4 regions of the Xanthomonas axonopodis pv. maculifoliigardeniae genome follow, and region 2 is predicted to be linked to each of the others. Evidence: predicted binding sites of a transcription regulator. Region 2 holds the regulator's gene; each other region holds the start of a gene.

Region 1 (5,830 bases), 1.4 Mb from region 2:
TGCCATGCAGGGGCAAGCCGGGCGCGCACTGTTGCAGCAGCACGGTCTGGATCCGGACGACCCTTTGTCGTTTCTACTGGTGGACACCACCGGTGCCTGGACCGATAGCGACGCGATCGTGCGCGTGCTTGCGGGATTGGGCGGGCTCTGGCGGCTGAGCGAGGCGCTGCGCCTGATCCCGCGTCGCGTGCGCGATCTCGGCTACCGGCTGATCGCACGCAATCGTTATCGCTGGTTCGGCCGCAGCGATCACTGCATGCTGCCCACGCCCGAGCAGCACGCGCGGTTTCTGGACTGAGGCAGTGCACCCGGCATCGGGGCGCTGGCCTGAGGCGCGCTGCATCGCATTGCGATGCAATTCACTGCGAACCTACGCCGGAACGAGGCGACGCGGCGCATCGCTCGGCTGGCCTCAGCAGCGCAGCTGTTGATGGATGGCATTTCCGCAGAAACCCGGTCGCGCCCGGGTGCGCTCCTACGAATCGCTGTGCATGCCAGGCTTATGCCGCGTTGTGGAAGCTGGCGCGCGCGACGTGGGAAGCGCCGGGACGGGTGTCGGATTGCAGGCGGAAGATCGAGACTGCATCGGCCAGTTCCACGGCCTGTTCTTCCAGGCTGCGCGCAGCGGCGGTGGCTTCTTCCACCAGCGCAGCGTTGCGTTGGGTCACCTCGTCCAACTGCGCGACCGTGCGGTTGACCTGCTCGATGCCGCTGGACTGCTCGGCGCTGGCCGAGGTGATCTCGCTCATGATGTCGGTGACGTGTTTGACCGAGCCGACGATCTCGCGCATGGTCGCGCCGGCGCGGTGCACCAGGCCCGAACCCAGTTCCACCTTGTCGGTGGAGTCGGCGATGAGCGTCTTGATTTCCTTGGCCGCATCGGCCGAGCGCCGTGCCAATGCACGCACTTCCGAGGCAACCACCGCAAAACCGCGGCCCTGTTCGCCGGCACGCGCGGCTTCCACTGCGGCGTTGAGCGCCAGGATGTTGGTCTGGAACGCGATGCCGTCGATCACACCGATGATCTCGCCGATCTTGCGCGAGGCGGTGCTGATCTGGCCCATGGTGGCGACCACCTCGTCCATCACCTGGCCGCCGCTCTGCGCCACGTCGCCGGTGCCGACGACCAGGCGATTGGCCTGCAGCGCGCTCTCGGCGTTTTGCTTCACGGTGGAGGTGAGTTCTTCCATCGAGCTGGCGGTTTCTTCCAGGTTGGCCGCCTGTTGCTCGGTGCGCTCGGAAAGATCCATGTTGCCGGCGGCAATTTCCACTGCGGCCTGGCGGATGGTGTCCGATGCGGCCTGGATGCCGCCGATGATCTCGGTGAGGCGGGTGACGGTCTGGTTGGTGTCATCGCGCAAGCGCGCGAAGATACCGTGCGCATCGCCGTCCACACGCTGGGTGAGATCGCCTTCGGCCAGCGCGCCGATCACGCGCGCCAATGCGGCCAGATGGGTTTCCACCGAGTCGTAGATGCGGTTGATGCCTTGCGCCAGGGTCAGCAGCACACCGTCCATGCCATCGATCTGCATGCGACGGCTGAAATCGCCGGCCGAGGCGGCGTCGATGATCTGGATCAGTGCCTGCTCGGCGTTGACCTGCGCGGTGACGTCCATCCACTGCGCGATGGTGCCGAGCTTGGTGCCGTCGGCGGCGATGATCGGGCTGTACACGAAGTCGATCTGGCGGCCGAAGAATGGCGCACGCACGGCCTTGGAGGCATTCAACGCGCGCATGCGGTCGATCGCGGCCTGGCTGTCGGGATAGATGTCGCCGATGCTGCCGCCGACGAAGCCTTCGGCATGGAAGCTGGGACGGAAGCTCTGCACATCCGGCTCGATCAGCTTGAGCATGGCGAGCAGTTTGCGGTTGGCAAACAGCACCTGGCCATCGTCGTCGGCGATGCGGATCATGGTGTCCAGATCGTCCAGCGCCTTGATCACGAACTGGCCATGGCGCAGGCCTTGCTCCATCACATCGATGCGGATGGCGAGCTTGTCCTGGGCATCCTGCAGCGCGTGCAGCAACGGTGCGAGGTCGCCGGAGGCGTTGCGCAGGTCCAGACGCTGGGTGCGTCCTTCGCCGATCGCCACCACCGCACGCATTGCCTGTTGCAACTGCGTGTCGTGACGCCGGCGCGACCACCACCAGAGCCCGGCGCTCGCCGCGCCCAACACCAGCAGGGCGGGCAGCACGCGTCCGAGCCCGCTCAGCAAGCTGCCGGGTACCAGCGTGGCGGCATAGCAGGCCAGCAACGCCAGCAGCGCGACATGTGCAGCGGCGGGCAGCCATGCAGTCCAGGTGGCGCGCGCAACGTGCCGACCAGCGGGCGGTTGGGCAACGGGGGCGGCATCGTGTGCAAGCGACATAGGCTGAGTCCAGCTGGATGATCTGAGAAGGGGGAGCGGCATCGGCAGTCCATGGCCCGCAATGGGGGTATCGGCGGCTGAGTCCGAATCATGATGATGTGAAGGTGCCGTTCGTCGGAATGTGACAACCAGGTCCCGAAATGGCGTGATGTCCTTGATATGAAAGCGATTTCAGTTCGGCAGGGTATGCGTGCCCGTGGCGATCGACGCGCGAGTAAGTCGACTCAATTGTAAATTCTGCGTGAAAAGCGCCCGCGCGAGCGAATGCCCGGCATGTCAGCGAACTGCTATTGGGGGCGGGCAAATCCCATCGAAGTTGGGGCTGATTCGGTTGCCAACGGCCTGCGCCTGGATTCGCACTTGCGCAGCATCTGACTGCCGCATGGGAGCGCCATCCTGGGAGGTTGGCCTGGGTTCGGACGTCTGAAACTCAGGTCCGACAGCAAGCGCGTTGACCGCGCGTCATACGCTGGGCCGACATCGCCGGCTTCGCCCCCACGTGCCTTCGCCGTAGCGGCAAGCGCGCACAAAAAAACCGGCCGTCTCGCGACGACCGGTTGATTGGTGCATCCGTCGGCCCTGGACCGACGGCAGGTGGCCTATGCGCCGGAGCGCAGCCAGGCGGGTGATGCGCAGCGGCCAAGGCAGTGCAGACTGCATGCGCTCATGCGCGTCGGCGTACCGCCTGGCCGCATGGTGCTTGGAGCGCTGCCGTTACTTGGCAGGCGCGGCCTGCGCATCGTCCGGCAGGGCCCAGGCAATGACGCTGTCGCCCGACTTGGTTTCCATGCGGTCGTGTCCACCGACGGCGGCCACGATGTATTGCTTGCCGTTGATGGTGTAGCTCATCGGCGCTGCCTGCGGGCCGGCGGGGACGCGGGTCTCCCAGACCTGCTTGCCGGTGCGGGTGTCGAAGCCGCGCATGAAGTCGTCCAGGGTCGCGCCGATGAAGGTCACCCCGCCAGCGGTGGCCAGCGAGCCGCTGTTGTTGGGGGTGCCGATCTCGAACTTGGTCTTGGACGGAATGCCCATCGGCCCCTGGTCGTAACCGGTGCCCAGCGGACGGCGCCAGATCACCTGCTGCGTGCGCAGGTCAACGCCGGCGATGTAGCCCCACGGCGGGGCCACGCACGGGGTGTTGAGCGGCGACATCCACGGCTCCTTGCGGGCGCCGTAGGCCAGGCCCTTCTGTGCCATGTAGCCGGGCGTCTTGCTCTTGCCGTCGAACACCGACACCACGCCCAGCTCATTCATTTTTTCGCGGGTATACACCTGCAGGGTGTACGGCAGGCGATTGCTGTTCATCACCATGATGCCGCGCTGCAGGTCCACCGAAACACCGCCCCAGTTGATGCCGCCGTGGTTGCCGGTGAAGGCCAGCGACCCCTGCAGGGTGGGCGGGGTGAACATGCCTTCGTAGCGCAGTTGCTTGAACTGGATACGGCAGACCAACTGGTCGAACGGGGTCATGCCCCAGGCATCGGATTCGATGATTTTTTCGAACTCGCGGCTCGGCGCGCCCACAGTGTTGGGCATGCCCGGCGAGATCGGTTGCGTGGCAGCGGTCCAGTCGCCGTGGTCGGTTCCCTGCGGTACCGGGATCTGCTTGACCGGCATGATCGGCTCGCCGGTGGCGCGGTCCAGCACGAACACCTGGCCGGACTTGGTGGCCTGGATCACCGCAGCACGCGTACCGCCGCCAGCGACCGGCCAATCGACCAGGTTCGGCTGCGGGCCGATGTCGTAATCCCACAGGTCGTGGTTGACGGTACGGAAATGCCAGCGTTCCTTGCCAGTAGCGGCATCCACCGCAACCAGCGAGGCGGTGTATTCCTCGTCCTGCGGGGTGCGGCCCTTGCCGAAGAAATCGCCGGACGCATTGCCGGTGGGCAGATAGACCAGGCCCAGCTCGTCGTCGGCGGCCATCAGCGACCATACGTTCGGGGTTGAGCGCGTGTAGGTCTGGCCGGCCGGCGGCTCGGCGGTGATCGCCGGGTTACCCAGGTCCCAGGCCCAGCGCAGCTGGCCGGTGAGCGCATCGAAGCCGCGCACCACGCCGGACGGCGCATCGCCTTCCTGGCCATCGCGGACCTGGCCGGTCGGCTGGATCACCACGCCGCGCATCACCACCGGCGGCGAGGTCGGGCCGACGAAACCCGGCTTGGTGTTGCCGGTGCCCGCATTCAGATCGACATAGCCGTTGTTGCCGAAGCTGGTGCACAGCTTGCCGGTCTGTGCGTCCAACGCGCCAAGGCGGCCATCGACCATCGGCCAGAAGATCCGGGTCGGGCACTCGGCGGTGCCTTCGGGCGCTTGGTAATACGACACGCCACGGCAGGTGGTGGCAGCCACGCCCGCCATCGCCTTCGGGTTGGTCTGCGGATCGAAGCGCCAGCGCTCCTTGCCGTTGGCTGCTTCCACCGCGATCACCTTCTGGGTGGGGGTGCAGATGTAGAGCAGGTCGCCGACCTTGAGCGGGGTGTTCTGGAAGGCGTAGCCCAGCTTGGAGTCCTTGGGCTTCAGGTCGCCGGTGTGGAACTCCCACGCAACCTTGAGATTCTTCACGTTGTCCGGGGTGATCTGCGCGCCGGGCGTGTAGTGGTTGGACAGATTGGAGCCCGCATAGGAGGTCCAGTTGCTGGCGTCGTGATTGGCCGCGACGTTGCCGTCGGGGCTGGGCACGGTGCCGCGGCTGAAGGCCGTGGCGCTGTCGGCCGGCAGCTTGGAGGCATCGGCCAGCTCGACATTGCGCGGCATCAACAGCGGCCACAGGATCAGCGCCGCACCCAGGATTGGCAGCACGCCGGTCACCAGCGCATAGCCCAGGCCGGACACCGGCTGCATGCGACGACGCGCCACACCCCAGAACGGCAGCAACACCAGCCCTAGCACCGACATCATGGCCAGGCGCGGCACCAAGCCCCAGCCATCCAGGCCCACTTCCCACAGTGCCCAGGCGATGGTGCCGGCCAGCGTGGCGCCAAACAGCCACAGCCCGGCGCGCTTGCCCAGCGCGAGCAGGACGCCCGCCAGGAACAGGGCAATACCCGCGATCAGGTAATACCAGGAGCCGCCGACGGCCACCAGGCGGCCGCCTTGATAGGCGAGCACCGCGCCAAGCACGGCGATCACCACGGCATAGGCCACCAGCAACCAGGTGCCTAGCCCACGTTTTGAGGATTGATCAGTCATTTTGAGATGTCAGGAAGGACTCGGGCACCAGCGAGCGGTGGCGAGTCGTGGAGGGAGAGCGATCGCAGGCGCCATCACGCGGCCCGGATCCAGAGACGAACGTTGAACGCTATGAACGCGCAGCCCCTCCCAGGGTCCTCAGCGCTAATCATGTGAATATTTTAGACCCCCACACGCCCTTTGTCCGTGACGGAATAGGAACCAGCGTTCCAACCTGCACGTTTGGCATAGCGGAAACATGCGGATGTCGAACGCTTTGCCAAGTGCGG
Region 2 (5,830 bases):
CATCGCAGACGGAGCAAGGTGCCGTCCAAATCTCGGAAAGCGGGAGATATCAGCTGGCATCGCTATCCCAAGACCCGCTCCATCGCGAAGCAGAAGAAGCCGTTCGTCGCCTCGAGCAAGGCCTCGGTCGAGAGTACGACGACAACAGCGCCCGCCTTGCGGCAAGCAGTGCATATCTTGCAAAGGAAAACGGGCTGTCGCGAATCGATCATGTCGTACTGAGCGAGAACACAAAATCCGTGCGACAAGGCGAGAACGTCTTTGTGGTGGAAGGCGCGTTGAACGACCCCGCTCACAAGATGGCGCATATGAAGACGAGCGATGCGATTGCGCAGCCTGTCGAGCAATCCTTAGCGCAATTGCAGGCCTTGGGCGAAACGCAGCGCCAACAGCAATCCCAGCAGCAGGAGCAGCAGCGAGAGCAATTGATCGCACCTCAACACCGGATGGTGTGAGGCTTGGTGCAATTTGTCTGGGGGCTATTGCAAGAATCCGCCCCTTTTCACCTTGTAGTAATAGCGGTTATGAATAGCGGTTTCAGGTTCACTTCCAGTGCAACGTGGCCGTCGCTAAACCAACGCGGCCATGCCTGCCACGCGGCGCTATGGGCGCGATGGTTCGGCTCTCGGATCATGTGTGCCACCTGCATGACCTGCTGTTTGAAAGCGATATCGACGGTCCCACGGTTCTTCGTCGTATCCAACGTGTGCTCGTGGCAGAGCATCATCCCCATCGAGGTGTCTTACGAGCATTAGACCAGCACACCAACTTACCGCCGTGTGTAGCGGCGTAGATCGGCAGCGAGGCTGGTAGTGAAAAGACAACGGCCGCAGTACGCGGCCGTTGTCGTTAGATCAGGCAACAAGGATCGTTTTGACGATTCCCGATTCCCGATTCCCGATTCCCGCTTCTCCCAATCCCGAATCCCGAATCCCGAACCTCAATGATCGCTGGAGCGCAATCCATCCACATCCAGGATCAGCGCCATGCGGCCGTCGCCGATCAGGGTGGCGCCGGCGTAGCCGGGCAGGCCGCGCAGGGCGCGAGGGAGTGGTTTGATCACCACTTCCTCGCGGCCGCGGACCTGGTCCACCACCAGGCCGAAGCGGGTTTCGCCGGCCTGCAGCAGCACCACGGTCAGCAGCGGCGGTTGTTCGGCCGGTACGCCCAGCCAGCGGCGCAGGTCGATCAGCGGCAGGGTGTGCGAGCGGCGGTCCAGCACGGCGCGGCCGTCGAACCAGCCCAGCGAGGTCTGCGGTGCATGCAGCACTTCCACCACGCGCGCCAGCGGCAATGCGTAGACCGCTTCGCCGGCCTGCACCAGCAGGGTCGGCAGAATCGCCAGGGTCAACGGCACGCGGATCATGAAGCGGCTGCCGCGGCCCAGTTCGGACTGGATCTGGATCTGCCCGCTGAGTTCGCGGATACGCGACTGCACCACGTCCATGCCCACGCCACGGCCGGAGATGTCGGTGACTTCCACCTTGGTCGAGAAGCCCGGCATGAAGATCAGATGCAAGCACTCGTCGGTGCTCAGGCGCGCGGCGGCTTCGGCGTCGATCAGGCCCTTGTTGCGGGCGATTTCGCGCAGGCGCTCCGGGTCGATGCCGGCGCCGTCGTCCTGGATTTCGATGCTGACGTAGTCGCCTTCCTGCTGCGCCGACAGGCGCACATGGCCGCTGCGCGGTTTGCCGGTGGCTTCGCGCAGGGCAGGCGATTCGATGCCGTGGTCGATTGCGTTGCGCACCAGGTGCACTAACGGGTCGGCGAGGGCTTCGACCAGATTACGATCGAGCTCGGTTTCGGCGCCGATCAGTTCCAGCTCCACTTCCTTGGACAAGGTGCGCGCCACATCGCGGGCCACCTTGGGGAAGCGTGCGAACACCTTGCTCACCGGTTGCATGCGGGTGCGCATGACCGCGGTCTGCAAGCGTGCGGTGGCGATATCCAGGGTGCTGACTGCGCGGTCCAGTTCTTCGTCGCGCAGGCGGGTGCGCAAGGTCTTCAGCCGGTTGCGCGAGAGCACCAGTTCGCCGATCAGGTTGACGATGGCGTCCAGGCGCTTGGTGTCCACGCGCACGGTCTGTTCGGCTTCGGCGCCGGTCTTGGCGGCGCCCTTGCCGGCCGCCTTGGGGGCGGGCGCATGCGCATCGTCGCCGTGTGCGGCGGCAGCCGGCTTGGCCGCGGCCGCCTGCGGCGCGGCCTTGACCGCCGGCGGGGCGCTCTTGGCGTCGAACTGCGCGATCAACGTGGCCGGTGCGTGCGGCACGGCTTCGCCCGAGCCCATGGCATCCAGCATGGCCTGCAGATAATCCAGCGATTGTTGCGCGGCATCGAAGTGATGCGCCTGCAGCACCGCCTGGCCCGAGCGCGCCATGCCTAGGGTTTCTTCAGCGGCGTGGCACAGCTCCACCATGGGCTTGATCGCCAGAAAGCCGGCGCCGCCCTTGAGCGTGTGGAAGCCGCGGAACACCGCGTTGAGCTGGTCGGCTTCTTCTGGCGCCTGTTCCAGCGAGACCAGCTGTTCGCCGAGGCGATCCAGGATTTCCTGGGCCTCGACGATGAAATCGGCAGCAATATCGTCTGGAACAGCACTCATGGTTACAGCCCCAATCCGGACAGCAGGTCGTCGGCATCGTCCTGCGACACCGCGTGACGGTCCAGGCCCTTGACTGCAGGACCGGCAAGACCGCCGTCGTCTTTCTTCGGTTCGATGTTCTTCGGCGGCAGGCCGAGCGCACCGAAGCCTTCATGCACGCGCCGCACGATACCGGCCACGCGCCGGATGATCTGGCCGCTCAGGTCCTGGTAGCTCTGCGCCAGCGACAGCTCGGTGAGGTTGTGGCGCATCTTTTCCAGCAGCGCGCCCTGGTCCTGATTGAGCCCGCCGTTGCGCAGCTGGTTGGCCAGCTCGCGGCATTCTTCGACCAGATCCAGCGTGCGATGGCTGGCCTTTTCGGTCATTTCCACCACGTGGTCCAGGCGCGAACAGGCATCGTCCAGTTCGCCGGCTTCTTCGGGGATGGTGGGCAGCTCGCCCAGCGCCTGGCCGAGTTCGCGGGCGAGCCGGCTCAGGCTCTGCATCATCGGGCGCGTGCGCAGGGCGGCGAGATGATCCACCTCGCGACGCCAGGCGACCTGGTCACCGCTTTCCAGTGCATCGAGTGCGTTCTGCAGGCGCTCGATCAACGCGGCACGTTCGGCATCGGTTTCCATGGTCGCGTTCATCAGGCGGTCGCCGCCAGACGTTCGAACACCTTGCCCAACTTTTCTTCCAGCGTCTGGGCGGTAAACGGCTTGATGATGTAGCCGTTCACGCCGCACTGGGCCGCTTCGATGATCTGCTCGCGCTTGGCTTCGGCGGTCACCATCATCACCGGCAGGTGCTTGAGCTTGGCGTCGGCGCGGATGTTGCGCAGCAGGTCGATGCCGGTCATGCCGGGCATGTTCCAGTCGGTGACCACGAAATCGAACGGGCCGGCACGCAACGCCGCCAGGGCGCTGTTGCCGTCTTCGGCCTCTGCGGTGTTGGTGAAGCCGAGATCGCCCAACAGATTCTTGACGATACGTCGCATCGTCGAGAAGTCGTCCACGATCAGGATCCGCATGTTCTTGTTCACATCAAGCTCCTAACACGAAAAATTACGCGAAAAATTCAGTCGTCGACTTCGACGCCGGCATCGGCCAGTTCGAAGACCTTGAGGCGGCCACGCAAACGCACCACCGCCTGGCCATGGATCTGGCACACGCGCGATTCGCTGACGCCCAGCACGGCGCCGATTTCCTTCAGGTTCAATTCCTGTTCGTAGTACAGCGACAGCACCAGCTGCTCGCGCTCGGGCAATTGGCCGATGGCCTTGCCCAGCTCGCGGCCGAATTCGCCACGCTCCATCATCTGCTGCGGGTTGGGGCCACCCTTGGCGGTGGTGTCCAGCTCGCCGTGATCTTCGATGCGCGATTCCAGGCTCAGCACCTGGCCACGTGCGGCATCTTCCATCAGACGCAGGTAATCGGGCAGCGGCATTTCCATGGCGGCGGCCACTTCGGTGGCGGCGGCGGCGCGGCCGGTGTTCTGTTCGATCTTGCGCACGGCGGCGGCAGCGTCGCGGGCGCGGCGGTGCACCGAACGCGGCACCCAGTCGCCCCTGCGAATCTCGTCGATCATCGAGCCGCGGATGCGGATCGAGGCATAGGTTTCGAACGAAGCGCCCTGTTCGGAGTCGTAGCTGCGCGAGGCTTCGATCAGGCCGATCATGCCGGCCTGGATCAGGTCGTCCACTTCCACGCTGGCCGGCAGGCGCGCCGCCAGATGGTGGGCGATGCGGCGGACCAGGTCGGCGTGCTGGGTCACCACGTCGTTGGCGTTGTTGCGCTGCACGGCGCGGTACTGCGCGCTGGCCGTGGTTGCGGTAGCGGTGCTCATGCGGCCACTCCCCGTTGGATGATGCGTTCGACAAAGAACTCGACGTTGCCGCGCGGCACGGTCGGGGCCTGCCAGCGCGAGGTACGGCGTGCGATTTCGGCGATGGCCTGCGCCGACGGACTGGCGGGGTAGGCCTTGATGACCGGTTGCTGGCGCTGCACCGACAGGCGCAGCCAGTCGTCCTGCGGCACATGGCCGAGATAGTTCAGCGACACATCGCCGAGGAACTTTTCGCACACGCGCGAGAGCTTGTCGTACAGCAAGCGACCTTCGTTGGGGTCGCGCACCATGTTGGCGATGATCTGCAGGCGGTCCACGCCGCGTTCGCGCGAGAGCACCTTGATCAGCGCGTAGGCGTCGGTGATCGAGGCCGGCTCGTCGCAGACCACCACCACGGTGTCCTGGGCGGCCTGGCAGAAGGTCAGCACGCTGTCGGTGATGCCGGCGGCGGTATCGATGACCATCACGTCCAGGTCGCGTTCCAGTTCGGAGAACACGTTGACCAGGCCGATGTGTTGGGCCGGGGCCAGTTCGGCCATGTGGCGGCGACCGGAGGCGGCCGGCACCACCAGCACGCCGCCGGGGCCTTCGATGATGACTTCATCGAGCGTGCAACGGCCGGCAATCAGGTCGGCCAGGGTGTACTTGGGCGCCAGGCCCAGCACCACGTCCAGGTTGGCCAGGCCGAGGTCGGCGTCCAGCAGCAGCGTGCGTTTGCCCATGTCGGCAAGCGCCACGGCCAGGTTGGCGGAGATGTTGGTTTTCCCCACGCCGCCCTTGCCACCGGTCACGGCAATGGTGCGCACCGGGCCCAAAGGCTCGGGACGGGTCGCCGACAGGGGGAAGGCGTTGGTCAGCTTGGCGTATTCACGCGACTGCATGGTTGTGCTCCGGAGTACAGGGCTTATCGGCAGCGCGCCGCAAATCTTCAAGGCGAAGAACGAGACTGGCGGCATTGGCGCGGTGCAGGTCGTCAGGGACCCGCTGTCCGTCAGTCACCCAGGTGATGGGCATTTGGTGGTCGACCACCACCGACAAGGCGCTGCCGAAGCGGCCGGTCTCGTCGAGTTTGGTCAGCACCACGCCTTGGGGCTTGGCGTGGGCGAAGCGGCGTACGACCTCGTCGAGGTCGGAAAAATGGGCGTTGGCAGGCAGTACCAGCAGCGAGGTGACCTGCTGGGCGGCACGCAGCCAGTTCAGCTGGGCGGCCAGGGCGCGGTCGCGCTGGCCCATGCCGGCGGTGTCGATCAGCACCAGCTTGTAGTCGCGCAGGCGCTCGAGCAGGTCCAGCAGGCTTTCGGCGCTGTCGGCCTCGTGCACCGCGATGCCGAGCTGGCGGCCGTAGCTGTGCAGCTGTTCGCGGCCGCCCACGCGCTGGGTGTCGGTGGTGACCAGGGCCACGTCGCG
Region 3 (5,830 bases), 1.8 Mb from region 2:
ATACCGGCGCGATGCCAGCGGTGCAGTCGTCGATGCGCGCGGCAATCGTGTGGGCGATCTGGCGGCGGCCGAGCTGTGGGCCGATACCTATCCGCTGCGCAACTTCAATTACGTGGGCTATCTGGACGGTCGCGACCAACTGCTCAAGCTCTACGAATACCGGGTGATCGGCACGCCGGGGTGCACGCTCTACAACGACGCCGGCCTGCCGGATCTGTGGGCGCGTATCGTCAACCGGTTCAAGCAGCATCCGGCGGTGTTCGGCTGGGGCGTCATGAACGAGCCGTACCAGGGCGCCGAGCGCAATGCGGATGGCACGGTGCTGTCGATGGCCGCACATTGGCAGAAGACCGCCACCGCCTGCTCCAAGACCATCATCGACCGCGATCGAAACCATTTCGTTTTCGTGTGCGGCAACGGCTATGCCAGCGCCCGGCGCTGGCAGGACGATTCGATGGACCTGTTCGACATCCCGGACCCATACGATTGCATCGTGTACGAGGCGCACAACTATCTCGACAGCAATGGCAGCGGGGGCGGTAACTGGATCGGGCCCGGTGGACGCAACGAGGTGATCAAGCCGGATACCGGCATCGACATGGTCAGCCCGTTCATCGAAGCGCTGCAGCAGGCCGGCAAGCGCGGTTATCTGGGCGAGCACGGCTATCCGGCCGGCAATCGCAGCGCGGAGATCGCCACCACGCGCATGCTGGCGCACTTGCAGGCCTACAACATTCCCAGCACGCAGTGGTGCTTCGGCCCCGGGTGGCCGGACGACGACGTGCTTGGCATGAGCCGCGACGTGGGTGCGGACATCCAGGCCAAGGCCAACCTGGCGGCCGTGCAGGCGTTCTTCGACGTGCGCCTGTCCAGCTACGTTCCGCCCCGCTAGCGGGCATCGCCGCCGCTACGGGGAGGTGGCGGCGGTTTACACTGCGGCATGCACATGGACATCCCCTGCCGCGCTGGCTGCGCGGCCTGCTGTATCGCTCCATCCATCAGTTCGGCGATTCCCGGCATGCCGCACGGCAAGCCGGCGGGGGTGCCGTGCGTGCAACTGGACGGGCAGGGCCGCTGCCGCCTGTTCGGCCTGCCGACGCGGCCGGCGGTCTGCACCAGCCTGCGTCCGTCCCAGGACATGTGCGGTGCATCGCGCGCCCAGGCGCTGGCGATGTTGACGGCACTGGAGCACGCCACGCAGCCGTAGCCGCGCGCACCTGGTACCGTCGCGCCCGCGCCAGACAGGTGCGCCGGTGCTGCGGCTCAGCCGGCGGGTGAGCCGCCCAGGTACTGATCCTTGAGCCGCACGTAATGTTGCGCGGAGTAATGCAGGCTTTCGATTTCCTTGTCGCTGAGCGTGCGCGCCGGGCGTGCAGGATTGCCCAGCCACAACTCGGCTTCGCCCACCACCTTGCCCGGGCCCACCACTGCGCCGGCGCCGACAAAGCCATAGCGCTTGACCGTTGCGCCATCGAGCACGCAGGCGCCCATGCCGATCAGGCACAGGTCTTCGATGGTGCAGGCATGCAGGATGGTGCCGTGGCCGACGGTGACGTCCTCGCCGATCACGGTGGGGTAGCCGGCCTTGTTGAACGGGCTGTGGTGGCTGACGTGGATGATGGTGCCGTCCTGCACGTTGGTGCGCGCGCCGATCTGCACATGATTGACGTCGCCGCGAATCACGGTGCCCGGCCAGACCGAGACGTCATCGCCCAGGCTCACCTCGCCGATGATGGTGCAGGCAGGATCGACGTAGACGCGGGCGCCCAGTTGCGGGGTGTGGTGCAAAAAGGAGCGAATCGGGGTCACGGCATCTCCGTCAGGTCAGCGTGCCGCCCACTGCGGACACGCCGCGGATGATACCTGCGCTGCGGTTGCCGCTGCGGCAGCGCACCGGGCTGCAGTCACCAACGCACGGATGCAATGTGTGCGAGGTGGCTGGCAGAGGTGGCCGGGTGGGCCGACGTGCAATGGAGTGTGTCGCGTCGCCAGAGATTCCAAAGCCGCGGGCAGCACGTGACGCGGTGCATCCGAAGGCATCGCAGCGCTGGCCAAGTGTGTTGGCGCATTTCCGATAAGCGCACAGCGTTGCGGTCATCGGCCTTGAACCGGCAGCGCAATGGGCTAGCGTGTGCAGGCGGTCGCAAGCCACTGCGCATCGGCGATTGCACGCATCGCTGCACCGCGGTTTAGCCGGTCTCGCACACTGCGCCGTTCAACGGCCACTGCAGTGCCTTCGCCTCAACCCTCTCTCACCACAGGACATGCCAATGCCTCAGCACACTGCATCGTTTGGGCATTTCGTGCTGGAGCGCATGACGCCGTTTCAGTGGAGAGCCGTTGCGGTGTGCGTGTTGCTGACGATGCTCGACGGCTTCGACGTGATGGCGATGGCGTTCACCGCACCGCACGTGTCGGCAGACTGGCAGCTGTCGGGCAAGCTGCTGGGCATGCTGTTCAGCGCGGGCCTGATCGGCATGGCGCTTGGCGCACTGGGGTTGGCGCCGCTGGCCGACCGCATCGGTCGTCGCGCGCTGACGCTGGCATGTCTGGCCATCCTGACCGTCGGCATGGGCATGTCGGCAGTGGCCAGCACTGCATGGCAGCTCGGGGCGCTGCGGCTGCTGACCGGTCTGGGTATCGGCGGTATGTTGGCCTGCGTTGCAGTCACGGCAGGGGAGTTTTCCAGCCCCCGTTGGCGCAACACTGCCATCGTGCTGCAGGTGACCGGCTACCCGGTCGGTGCCACGCTGGGTGGCATGATTGCCGAACTGTTGATGCAACAGTGGTCGTGGCCCGCGGTGTTCGTACTCGGGGCGGTGGCATCGTTGCTGTGCGTGCCGTTGGTGCTTGCATTCCTGCCCGAGTCGCTGGAGTTCCTGATCATGCGCCGGCCACCCGATGCCGTCGCGCGCTTCAACGCCGTGCTGGCGCGGATGGGAATGCCGCCGCACGACGCATTGCCGCCGCTGCCGCCGCAATCTGCCACGCAGGCACAAGGCTATCGGGCCCTGTTTGACGCTGCCATGCGGCGGCACACGCTGCTGATCGCGCTTGGCTTTTTCTCGCTGATGTTTGCGTTCTACTTCGTGATCAGCTGGACGCCGAAGCTGCTGGTGACCGCCGGCGCGTCGGCCACGGACGGCGTCACGGGCGGGGTGCTGTTGAATCTTGGTGGCATCGGCGGCGGCTTGCTGTTCAGCGGGTTGGCATCGTGCGTGCGGCTGGCGCGCCTGACGATCGGGTCCCTGTTGCTGATGGGCCTGGCGATGCTGGCCTCCGGCCTGTGCAGTACGCAGTTGAGCTGGGCGTTCGCCGTCGCCTTGCTCACCGGGGCAGCGATGTTTGCTGCGGTGGGCGGCATGTACGCCATTGTTCCGATCGTCTTCAACGCTGCGGTGCGTTCGACTGCGCTGGGCTGGGCGATCGGGGTGGGGCGCTTGGGTGCGATCTTGTCGCCGTTCTGCGCCGGGGTGTTGCTGGACGCCGGATGGTCACCGGCCATGTTGTATCTGGCCTGCAGCGTGCCGTTGCTGTTGGCCATCGTCGCCGTGCTGGCGATGCGGTTGCCCAACCGCTGAGCGGCCCGCCTACAGCCGCGTCCGGCATCACATCCGGGCCGTTCCCCGACCCGGCCGCGGGCCAAAGAAATCGTGCCATGTGCCGATAACACCGCAGACCGCCAAGTCGTGGCGAACTTTTCCTGGACATTGTGCAGACCAGCGCCGGCATGCTCAGAACCATCGACTCAGATCAACTCCGCCCCGGCATGTACGTCTACAAGCTGCTGGGCGCGTGGGTGCACCATCCGTTCTGGAAGACGTCGTTTCTGGTCGATTCCGACGATGTGGAGAAGATCCATGACAGCCGCATCGAGCAGTTGGTGATCGATACCGCGCGCGGGCTGGATGTGGAGGCGCCCACGCCCCCTGGCGTGTCCGCCGAACCAGCCGCGCCGCCGAGCCCGGCACCTGCTGCGCCCGAACCGCCGGAGCCTGCCGCCGCGCCGCGTAGCGTGCGCACCAACAGCGTGACCGCCCAGGTCGGCATCGAAGCGGAGGTGGTACGCGCACGCCGCATCTTCGAAGACGGCCGCGACATGGTCGAGGCGATGTTCCGCGATGTGCGGCTGGGGCGCACCGTCGACACAGAAGCGGCCATGCCGCTGGTGGAAGCCATCAACGACTCGGTGCTGCGGCATCCGCAGGCCTTGATCAGCGTGGCGCGGCTCAAGACCGCCGACGACTACACCTATCTGCATTCGATGGCCGTGGCCGGGCTGATGAGCGGGTTGGCGCGCCAGCTCGGCCTGCCCGAATCGCAGGTGGTGGAAGCAGCGATGGGCGGCCTGCTGCACGACATGGGCAAGGCGGTGACACCGTTGGAAATTCTCAACAAGCCCGGCCGGCTCACCAACGACGAAATGGAGATCATGCGCCAGCATCCGCTGGATGGCCATCGGCTGCTGGTGGCCGGCGGCGTGCAGAACGCGGTGGTGCTGGAAATCGCGCTGCATCATCACGAAAAGATGGATGGCAGCGGCTATCCGAATCAATTGGTGGGCGAGAATATTTCGTTGATGTCGCGCATGGGTGCGGTCTGCGATGTCTACGACGCCATCAGCTCGGACCGCCCTTACAAACGCGGTTGGGATCCGGCCGAATCGCTCAAGCAAATGGCGTCCTGGAAGGGCCATTTCGACCCGGTGGTGTTCCAGGCTTTCGTGCGCCGGCTGGGGATTTATCCGGTCGGCTCGCTGGTGCGGCTGGAGTCGCAAAAACTTGCGGTGGTGATCGAACAGACGCCCGATGCGCTGCTCAAGCCCAAGGTGCGCGTGTTCTATTCGGCCAAGTTGCGCAGCCACGTGTTGGTGCAGGACATCGACCTGTCGCGTCCGGACTGCCATGACCGCATTGCGCAGATGGAAAGCCCTGCCGAATGGGGCTTCCGCGATCTGGAAAAGCTCTGGCTGCCCTAGACGGGCTATACAGGCGTTGAATCGGCAGCCGCCGCGGCAATGCGCGCGGTGCGTCATGCGCGCCGATCACTGCGACACTCCTTGCACAGAAGCGCCACCCCGCTAGCGAACGCGACCATGCTGCGCTGCAGCTTGGCAATGTAGTTATGATCAATAACTATTCCGGAACGCAATCACTTGCCGGCCGGAACCATGTCTCAGCCTTGCCCGGATCACCGTCGCCCCCCGTCAGCCGCAGCGCCGGCCCGACGCTGCAGGCTGCGTGCGTGGCAGGGCGTCGGGGCTGACGCACCCGCGGCGCGTGCACCCGCGGCGTGCCTGTCCACATCGGCAGGCCCGGTGGCGTCTACAATGCGGTGCACGCCGTGGATCGGCGTTGCGGATGCGGCGCATTGCGCGTACCGGTCCGCCCGCTGCCCCCGTCGCGAGAACCGCCATGCCCGTCACCGCTCTTGCTGCACCCTTGCCCGACGCCGTCACCTCGGTGGATCAGGCGCGGCTGCTGCGGTTGCTGGGGTATCGCATCACCCGCACCGAGTTGATGGTGCGGCGGATGTTCCAGGAGTGCGTGGCCGCCTTCGACCTCAAGCCGGTCGACTTCTCGCTGCTGATGCTGGTGGATGGCAACCCCGGCATCAACCAGCGCCAGATCGGCGATGTGCTGCACGTGTCGCCGCCGAATCTGGCGATCGTGGTGGCCAGGCTGGTCAAGCGTCGCCTGCTGCGGCAGGTGCGTGGGCGGCAGGACCGGCGCATGCAGCACCTTTCGCTGACCGCGGCCGGTGCCGCGCTCCTGGCCGCCGCCGAGGCCGAAGTGCTGCGCATGGAACAGCAGCTCAGTGCCGTGCTCGG
Region 4 (5,830 bases), 520 kb from region 2:
GTGGAAGATGCCAAGGGCGCGCCGCCGAACATTCCGTTCTGGCTGGGCGAAGCGCCGGGTCGCAGCGATGAGCTGTCTGCGGCGGTGTCGCGCCTGCGTGGCGAGATTGCCGCGCGGCTGGACACCGCGCCGCACCAAGCCGCGCGCGACTGGCTGCAGCGCGAGCTGGAGATGTCCGCCGAAGCGGCGCGGCAACTGGTGGATTATCTGGCAAACGCTTGCACGGCATTGGGCGCGATGCCCACCCAGCAGTGCCTGGTGATGGAGCGCTTCTTCGATGCCAGCGGCGGTACCCAGCTGGTCATCCATTCGCCGTACGGCAGCCGCATCAATCGTGCGTGGGGGCTGGCGCTGCGTAAGCGCTTCTGCCGCACCTTCAATTTCGAATTGCAGGCGGCGGCCACCGAAGATGCGATTGTGTTGTCGCTGTCGACCAGTCATAGCTTTGCGCTGGAAGAGGTTGGTCGTTACCTGCATTCGTCGTCGGCCGAGCATGTGTTGATCCAGGCATTGCTGGACGCACCACTGTTCGGCGTGCGCTGGCGCTGGAACGCCACCAACGCAATGGCGCTGCCGCGCTTCAGTGGCGGCAACAAGGTGGCGCCGCAGTTGCAACGCATGAAGTCCGAAGATTTGCTCGCCACGGTATTCCCGGACCAGGTGGCCTGTGCGGAGAATCTGGTCGGCGAACGCGAGGTGCCTGACCACCCGTTGGTGGCACAGACCCTGGAAGATTGCCTGCATCACGCCATGGATAGCGACGGCTGGCTGCAGGTATTGCGCGGCCTGGAATCGGGCGCGGTGACGCTGGTCGCGCGCGACCTGGCGGCGCCGTCGCCGCTGGCCGCCGAAGCCTTGAATGCGCGTCCGTATGCATTTCTCGACGATGCGCCACTGGAAGAACGCCGTACCCAGGCCGTGCAAAGTCGCCGCTACACGCCGCAGACCAGCGACGACCTGGGCCAGCTCGATCCGCAGGCGATTGCCGCAGTGTGCGAAGAGGCCTGGCCACAGCCGCGCGATGCCGAAGAAATGCACGAGGCATTGGTGGTGCTGGGCGTGTTGCCGGTCGCAGAGGCTACCGACGCGCAGTGGCAGGCATGGTTGGCCGCGCTGGCCGCAGCGGGTCGTGCCAGCTGCATTGCCTTGCACGGCAGCCCGGCGCTGTGGGTCAGCGCCGAGCGTATCGACTGGTTCTTGCCGTTGTATCGGCAAGCAACTGTGCAGCCGCCGTTGCAGGCGCCGGCCGATTGCCGCGTTGCCGACTGGCAGCGCGACTGGGCGGTGCGCGAACTGCTGCGCGGGCGCTTGTCCGCGGTCGGCCCGGCACAGGTGCCGGCCTTGTCCCACGCATTGCAGGTACCGGAAGCAGAAATCGCGCTCGCACTGGCGGCCTTGCAACGCGAGGGCTACGTCATGGCCGGGCAGTTCAATGCGCATGTGCAGGCCGAAGAGTGGTGCGAGCGCCATCTGTTGGCACGCATCCACCGCTACACGCTGGGGCGCCTGCGCCGCGAGATCGAACCGGTATCGCAACGCGATTACGCGCGTTTTCTGTTCGAGTGGCAGCACGTGGACAGCAGCAGCCGGGTGGCTGGGCCGGATGCGCTGGCCGGTGTGGTGGGGCAGCTCGAAGGCTTCGAGGCGCCTGCGGTGCTGTGGGAGAGCGAGCTATTGCCTGCGCGCATCCGCGACTATCAACCGGCCTGGCTGGACGAGTTGTGCACTGCCGGGCGCACGCTGTGGGCACGCCTGCGGCCCGGCGGCGGCCGCAGCGGCGCTGCACTGCGCAGTACGCCGATCGTGCTGCTGCCACGACGCGAAGCGCAGCGTTGGAGCGCGTTGGCGCGCGATGCCGACGACGCGCCATTGGGCTCCCGCGCGCAACGGGTCATGCAGGTGCTGCAGCAGCAAGGCGCGCTGTTCTTCGACGAAATCGCCGACGCGGCACATCTGATGAACACCGAGCTGGAAGATGCCTTGAGCGAGCTGGTGATGCGTGGCCGCGCGCATTGCGACAGCTATGCCGGCCTGCGCGCGCTGCTGGTGCCTGCGTCCAAGCGACCGTCGGCACTGTCGCGGCAGCGTCGCCGTGCCAGCGCACTGGGCATCCGCGATGCGGGCCGCTGGGCACCGGTGCGGGCGCTGCCCGACCTGCCGCTTGCCGAAGCCGCGCAGCGCCATCAGGACATGCTCGAACACGTCGCGCGCACGCTGCTGCGGCGCTACGGCGTGGTGTGCTGGCGGCTGCTCGAACGCGAGGCCGCATGGCTGCCGCCATGGCGGGAATTGCTGCGCATGTATCAACGGCTGGAAGCGCGCGGCGAAATCCGCGGCGGGCGGTTTATCGCCGGGCTGTCCGGCGAGCAGTTTGCGTTGCCGGACGCGATTGCGGCCCTGCGCCGTGTGCGCGCGCAGCCCTTGCCGCAGCAGTGGATCTGCGTCAGTGCCAGCGACCCAAGCAATCTGCTCGGCAGTCTGCTGCCGGGCGAGCGGGTCGCGCGCGTGCCGGGCAATCGCGTCGCTTCGCTGGATGGGCTACCGATGGCGGTCTGGGCGGCAGACCGCTTCCAGGCCTTGCAGGAGCTCACCCCCGAGCAGGCCGAGCAGGCGTTGCGTCTGCTACAGCGCGGACCGGGCGCGGCCGAGCAATCGCCGATGGAGCGCTGGTTGGCTCAATCGCCCGCGGGCGCCGTGCCTTTTCCGGTCACGCGCGGAAGCGGACGCGACACATAGCGGCTATCTGCAACCACCCAGCGCCATGGCGCGTCCACGGCCTTGCGGATGCCGATACGCGGCGTTGCCACTGGATGGGAGGGGGGCGGCACGCCGTTGTCTTCGATCCAGAGCCGCGCGGCCGCAGTGCTGAGATCCAGCCCATTGTCGGCGGCGGTCACGCCGAACGCCTGCGCCAGGCGGCCTGGGCCGGTGGTCAAGGCGGTGACCGGCGCGGCGCCGCGCGCGGCCTGCATGCGATCGATACCGGCCAGCGGTTCCAGTGCGCGGAGCAGCACCGCATGCCCGGGCGCACCGCCGCACACCGCATTGATTGCCCAATGCATGCCATAGATGAAATACACATACAGGTGCCCCGGCGCACCGAACATCACCCGCGTGCGCGGAGTCATGCCGCGGAACGAGTGCGCGGCCGGGTCGTCGCTGCCGCAGTAGGCTTCCACTTCGGTGATGCGCCCGCGGCGTCCGTCAGCACTGACCAGCACCTTGTTGAGCAATTGCGGCGCGACGTGGCGGGCATCGTGGGCATAGAACGTGCGGGGCAAGGGCTTTGCAGGCATGGCCAAAGCATAGCTGCGCAGACGTGATGTCCCAGCGGTGTGGCCTGGACAGCGCACGGGCGGGGGTAGGGTTTTTCCGAATATGGGCGGTGATGAGCGCGTGATCTGTCACAAAAGCGCAGATTCGATTTGATGAATAGGCACTCCGGCTCTGGATGCATCTCAAGCGCGTTTTGTCGTCGCCGATAGCCATTAGCGATGGGTTAGACCCGCCGTATCGCCATGCGCGGTACGCGCAGCGCCATCGCCTTCCTGTAGCGCATGTCGCCCACGCATCCTTCTTGAGAGAACTCCCCAATGTTAGGCAACTTCAGAATCGGAACCAGACTGATCGTGGCATTCCTGATCGTCTCGGCCATCGGCGCATGCATCGGGTGGGTGGGCTATTCCAACTCCGGCCGCATCAGCGCGCTGTCGACGTCGTTGTACGAGCGCGAGTTGCTCGGCATGTCCCATGTTAAGGAAGCCAACATCAACCTCATCTATGCCGGCCGCGCGCGCGCCAACCTGTTGTTGGCCAGCAGTGCAGAAGAGCGCCAGTCGCATGTGCAGAACATCGACAAATACACCGCCAAGGTGGTCGATCACATGGCCCGTGCGCGGGAGAGCTTCCAGAGCGAGGAAGGCAAGAACAAGCTGGCGCAATTCGATCGCGCCTGGCAGAAGTATCTGGACGAGCGCGGCCGCTTCATCGAAGTCGCCAACCGCGAAGCGTTGCGCGAGGCCAATCCGGAACTGGCCGCGCTCTCGCGCGCGGTACGCGCCAGCTCGGACGAAGTGGATAACCTGATGACCGACCTGAGCGGCCTGCGCGAGCGCAGCGCCGCGGCGGCCAACGCCGAAGCCGATGCGATCCACACACGCAGTTCCAGGCTGTTGGTGGCCATCATCTGCAGCGGCGTGTTGCTCGGTGCCATTCTCGGCGTGGTGATCAGCCGCAGCGTCACCGGGCCGATCCGCCGCGCGGTGGCGGTGGCCAACGGCTTGTCGGAAGGCGATCTCACCATGCGCATCGATGTGCATGGCCGCGACGAAACCGCGCAACTGCTCGAAGCGATGCGCACCATGGTCGGGAAGCTGTCGCAGGTGGTCGGCGAGGTCAATACCAGTGCCGAAACCCTCGCCAGCGCGTCGGAAGAAGTCAGCGCCACCGCGCAGTCGCTGTCGCAGGCGGCCAGCGAACAGGCCGCCGGTGTGGAAGAAACCAGTGCGTCGCTGGAGCAGATGACCGCATCGATCAGCCAGAACACCGAGAACGCGCGCATCACCGACGGCATGGCCACCCAGGCCGCGAAAGAAACCGTGGAAGGCGGCGAAGCGGTGGTGGCCACCACCCAGGCGATGAAGCAGATCGCGCAGAAGATCGGCATCATTGACGACATCGCGTACCAGACCAACCTGCTTGCGCTCAATGCCGCGATCGAAGCCGCGCGCGCCGGCGAACATGGCAAGGGGTTTGCCGTGGTCGCCGCCGAGGTGCGCAAGCTGGCCGAACGCAGCCAGGTGGCCGCGCAGGAAATCGGCGAGGTGGCCAGTTCCAGCGTGGAATTGGCCGACCGCGCCGGTCGTTTGCTGGATTCGATCGTGCCCAGCATCAAGCGCACCTCCGACCTGGTGCAGGAAATTTCCGCCGCCTCCGAGGAGCAATCTTCCGGCGTCAGCCAGATCAATTCGGCGGTCGTGCAGTTGAGCCAGACCACCCAGCAGAACGCCAGCGCATCCGAAGAGCTGGCCGCCACTGCCGAGGAAATGAGCGCGCAGGCCGAACAGCTGCAGCAGAGCATGGCGTTCTTCCGGCTGGGCGGGCAGGGCGCGCCGACTCCGCCGCCCAAGCGCGGCAAGCAGGTCGCTGCGCGTCCGGCGCGTGCGGCGGGTACGCGTGGCTGGCGCAGCAACGCAGCGCCGGCGTATGCGATGTCCGAGGGCCCGGACGAAGGCCAGTTCGCGCGTTTCTGAGAGAGCGACCAATGACCGCACCGACGCTTGATGTGATGCCCGGCGATGCCGATGTCGCCGCGCAATATCTGACCTTTCAACTGGATGGCGAAACCTTCGCCACCAGCATTCTCGGCATCCGCGAGATCATTCAATACCGCGCTCCCACACCGGTGCCGTCGATGCCGGATTGCGTGCGCGGGGTGATCAATCTACGCGGCGCGGTGGTGCCGGTGGTGGACCTGCAATCGCGGCTGGGGCGCGCAGACAGCACGATCGGCAAACGCAGCTGCATCGTGATTGTGGCCACCGAACAGGCGCAGGGCACGCAGGTGATTGGCGTGCTGGTCGATGCGGTCAATGCAGTGATCGAACTGGCCGATCAGGACATCGAAGCGGCGCCGTCGTTCGGCACGCATATCCGCCGCGATCTGCTGCGCGGCATGGGCAAGGTCGGCGAGCGCTTCGTGGTACTGCTGGAGATGGAGCAGGTGCTGCAGGTGGACGAGATCGCCGGAAACACCGACGCACTGGCGGCCTGAGCGACAGCCGTGCAGCAGGGCGATCGGCGCAGTCTGCGTCGATCAGGCCCGCAGCTG

What was found. The regulator FliA, encoded in region 2, starts transcription of late flagellar genes. The targets are predictions, from matches to a motif close to TAAAGTTTNNCNNNCNNNGGCCGATAA.
Region 1: ACDH77_RS15320 (methyl-accepting chemotaxis protein) is a predicted target of FliA. The motif match lies at 2,437-2,463, and genes of this name have one in related genera.
Region 3: ACDH77_RS01665 (HD-GYP domain-containing protein) is a predicted target of FliA. The motif match lies at 3,644-3,670, and genes of this name have one in related genera.
Region 4: ACDH77_RS11755 (methyl-accepting chemotaxis protein) is a predicted target of FliA. The motif match lies at 3,363-3,389, and genes of this name have one in related genera.

Annotation. Positions count from the first base shown of each region.
Region 1 covers NZ_CP167998.1:3,565,885-3,571,714, reverse strand. Annotated here, with positions in the region: gene ACDH77_RS15325 (thiol-disulfide oxidoreductase DCC family protein) at 1-298, shown strand, start outside; gene ACDH77_RS15320 (methyl-accepting chemotaxis protein) at 501-2,369, opposite strand; gene ACDH77_RS15315 (glucose/quinate/shikimate family membrane-bound PQQ-dependent dehydrogenase) at 3,084-5,522, opposite strand.
Region 2 covers NZ_CP167998.1:2,167,213-2,173,042, forward strand. Annotated here, with positions in the region: partial or broken gene ACDH77_RS09475 (XVIPCD domain-containing protein) at 63-455, shown strand; gene ACDH77_RS09480 (chemotaxis protein CheA) at 941-2,599, opposite strand; gene ACDH77_RS09485 (protein phosphatase CheZ) at 2,602-3,228, opposite strand; gene cheY (chemotaxis response regulator CheY) at 3,228-3,620, opposite strand; gene ACDH77_RS09495 (RNA polymerase sigma factor FliA) at 3,656-4,423, opposite strand; gene ACDH77_RS09500 (MinD/ParA family protein) at 4,420-5,304, opposite strand; gene flhF (flagellar biosynthesis protein FlhF) at 5,291-5,830, opposite strand, start outside.
Region 3 covers NZ_CP167998.1:381,142-386,971, forward strand. Annotated here, with positions in the region: gene ACDH77_RS01640 (glycoside hydrolase family 5 protein) at 1-892, shown strand, start outside; gene ACDH77_RS01645 (hypothetical protein) at 1,019-1,207, shown strand; gene ACDH77_RS01650 (gamma carbonic anhydrase family protein) at 1,264-1,809, opposite strand; partial or broken gene ACDH77_RS01655 (hypothetical protein) at 1,806-2,030, opposite strand; gene ACDH77_RS01660 (MFS transporter) at 2,271-3,581, shown strand; gene ACDH77_RS01665 (HD-GYP domain-containing protein) at 3,731-4,978, shown strand; gene ACDH77_RS01670 (MarR family winged helix-turn-helix transcriptional regulator) at 5,361-5,830, shown strand, end outside.
Region 4 covers NZ_CP167998.1:2,687,738-2,693,567, reverse strand. Annotated here, with positions in the region: gene ACDH77_RS11765 (DEAD/DEAH box helicase) at 1-2,736, shown strand, start outside; gene ACDH77_RS11760 (DNA-3-methyladenine glycosylase) at 2,676-3,281, opposite strand; gene ACDH77_RS11755 (methyl-accepting chemotaxis protein) at 3,594-5,252, shown strand; gene ACDH77_RS11750 (chemotaxis protein CheW) at 5,264-5,773, shown strand; gene ACDH77_RS11745 (sensor domain-containing diguanylate cyclase) at 5,816-5,830, opposite strand, start outside.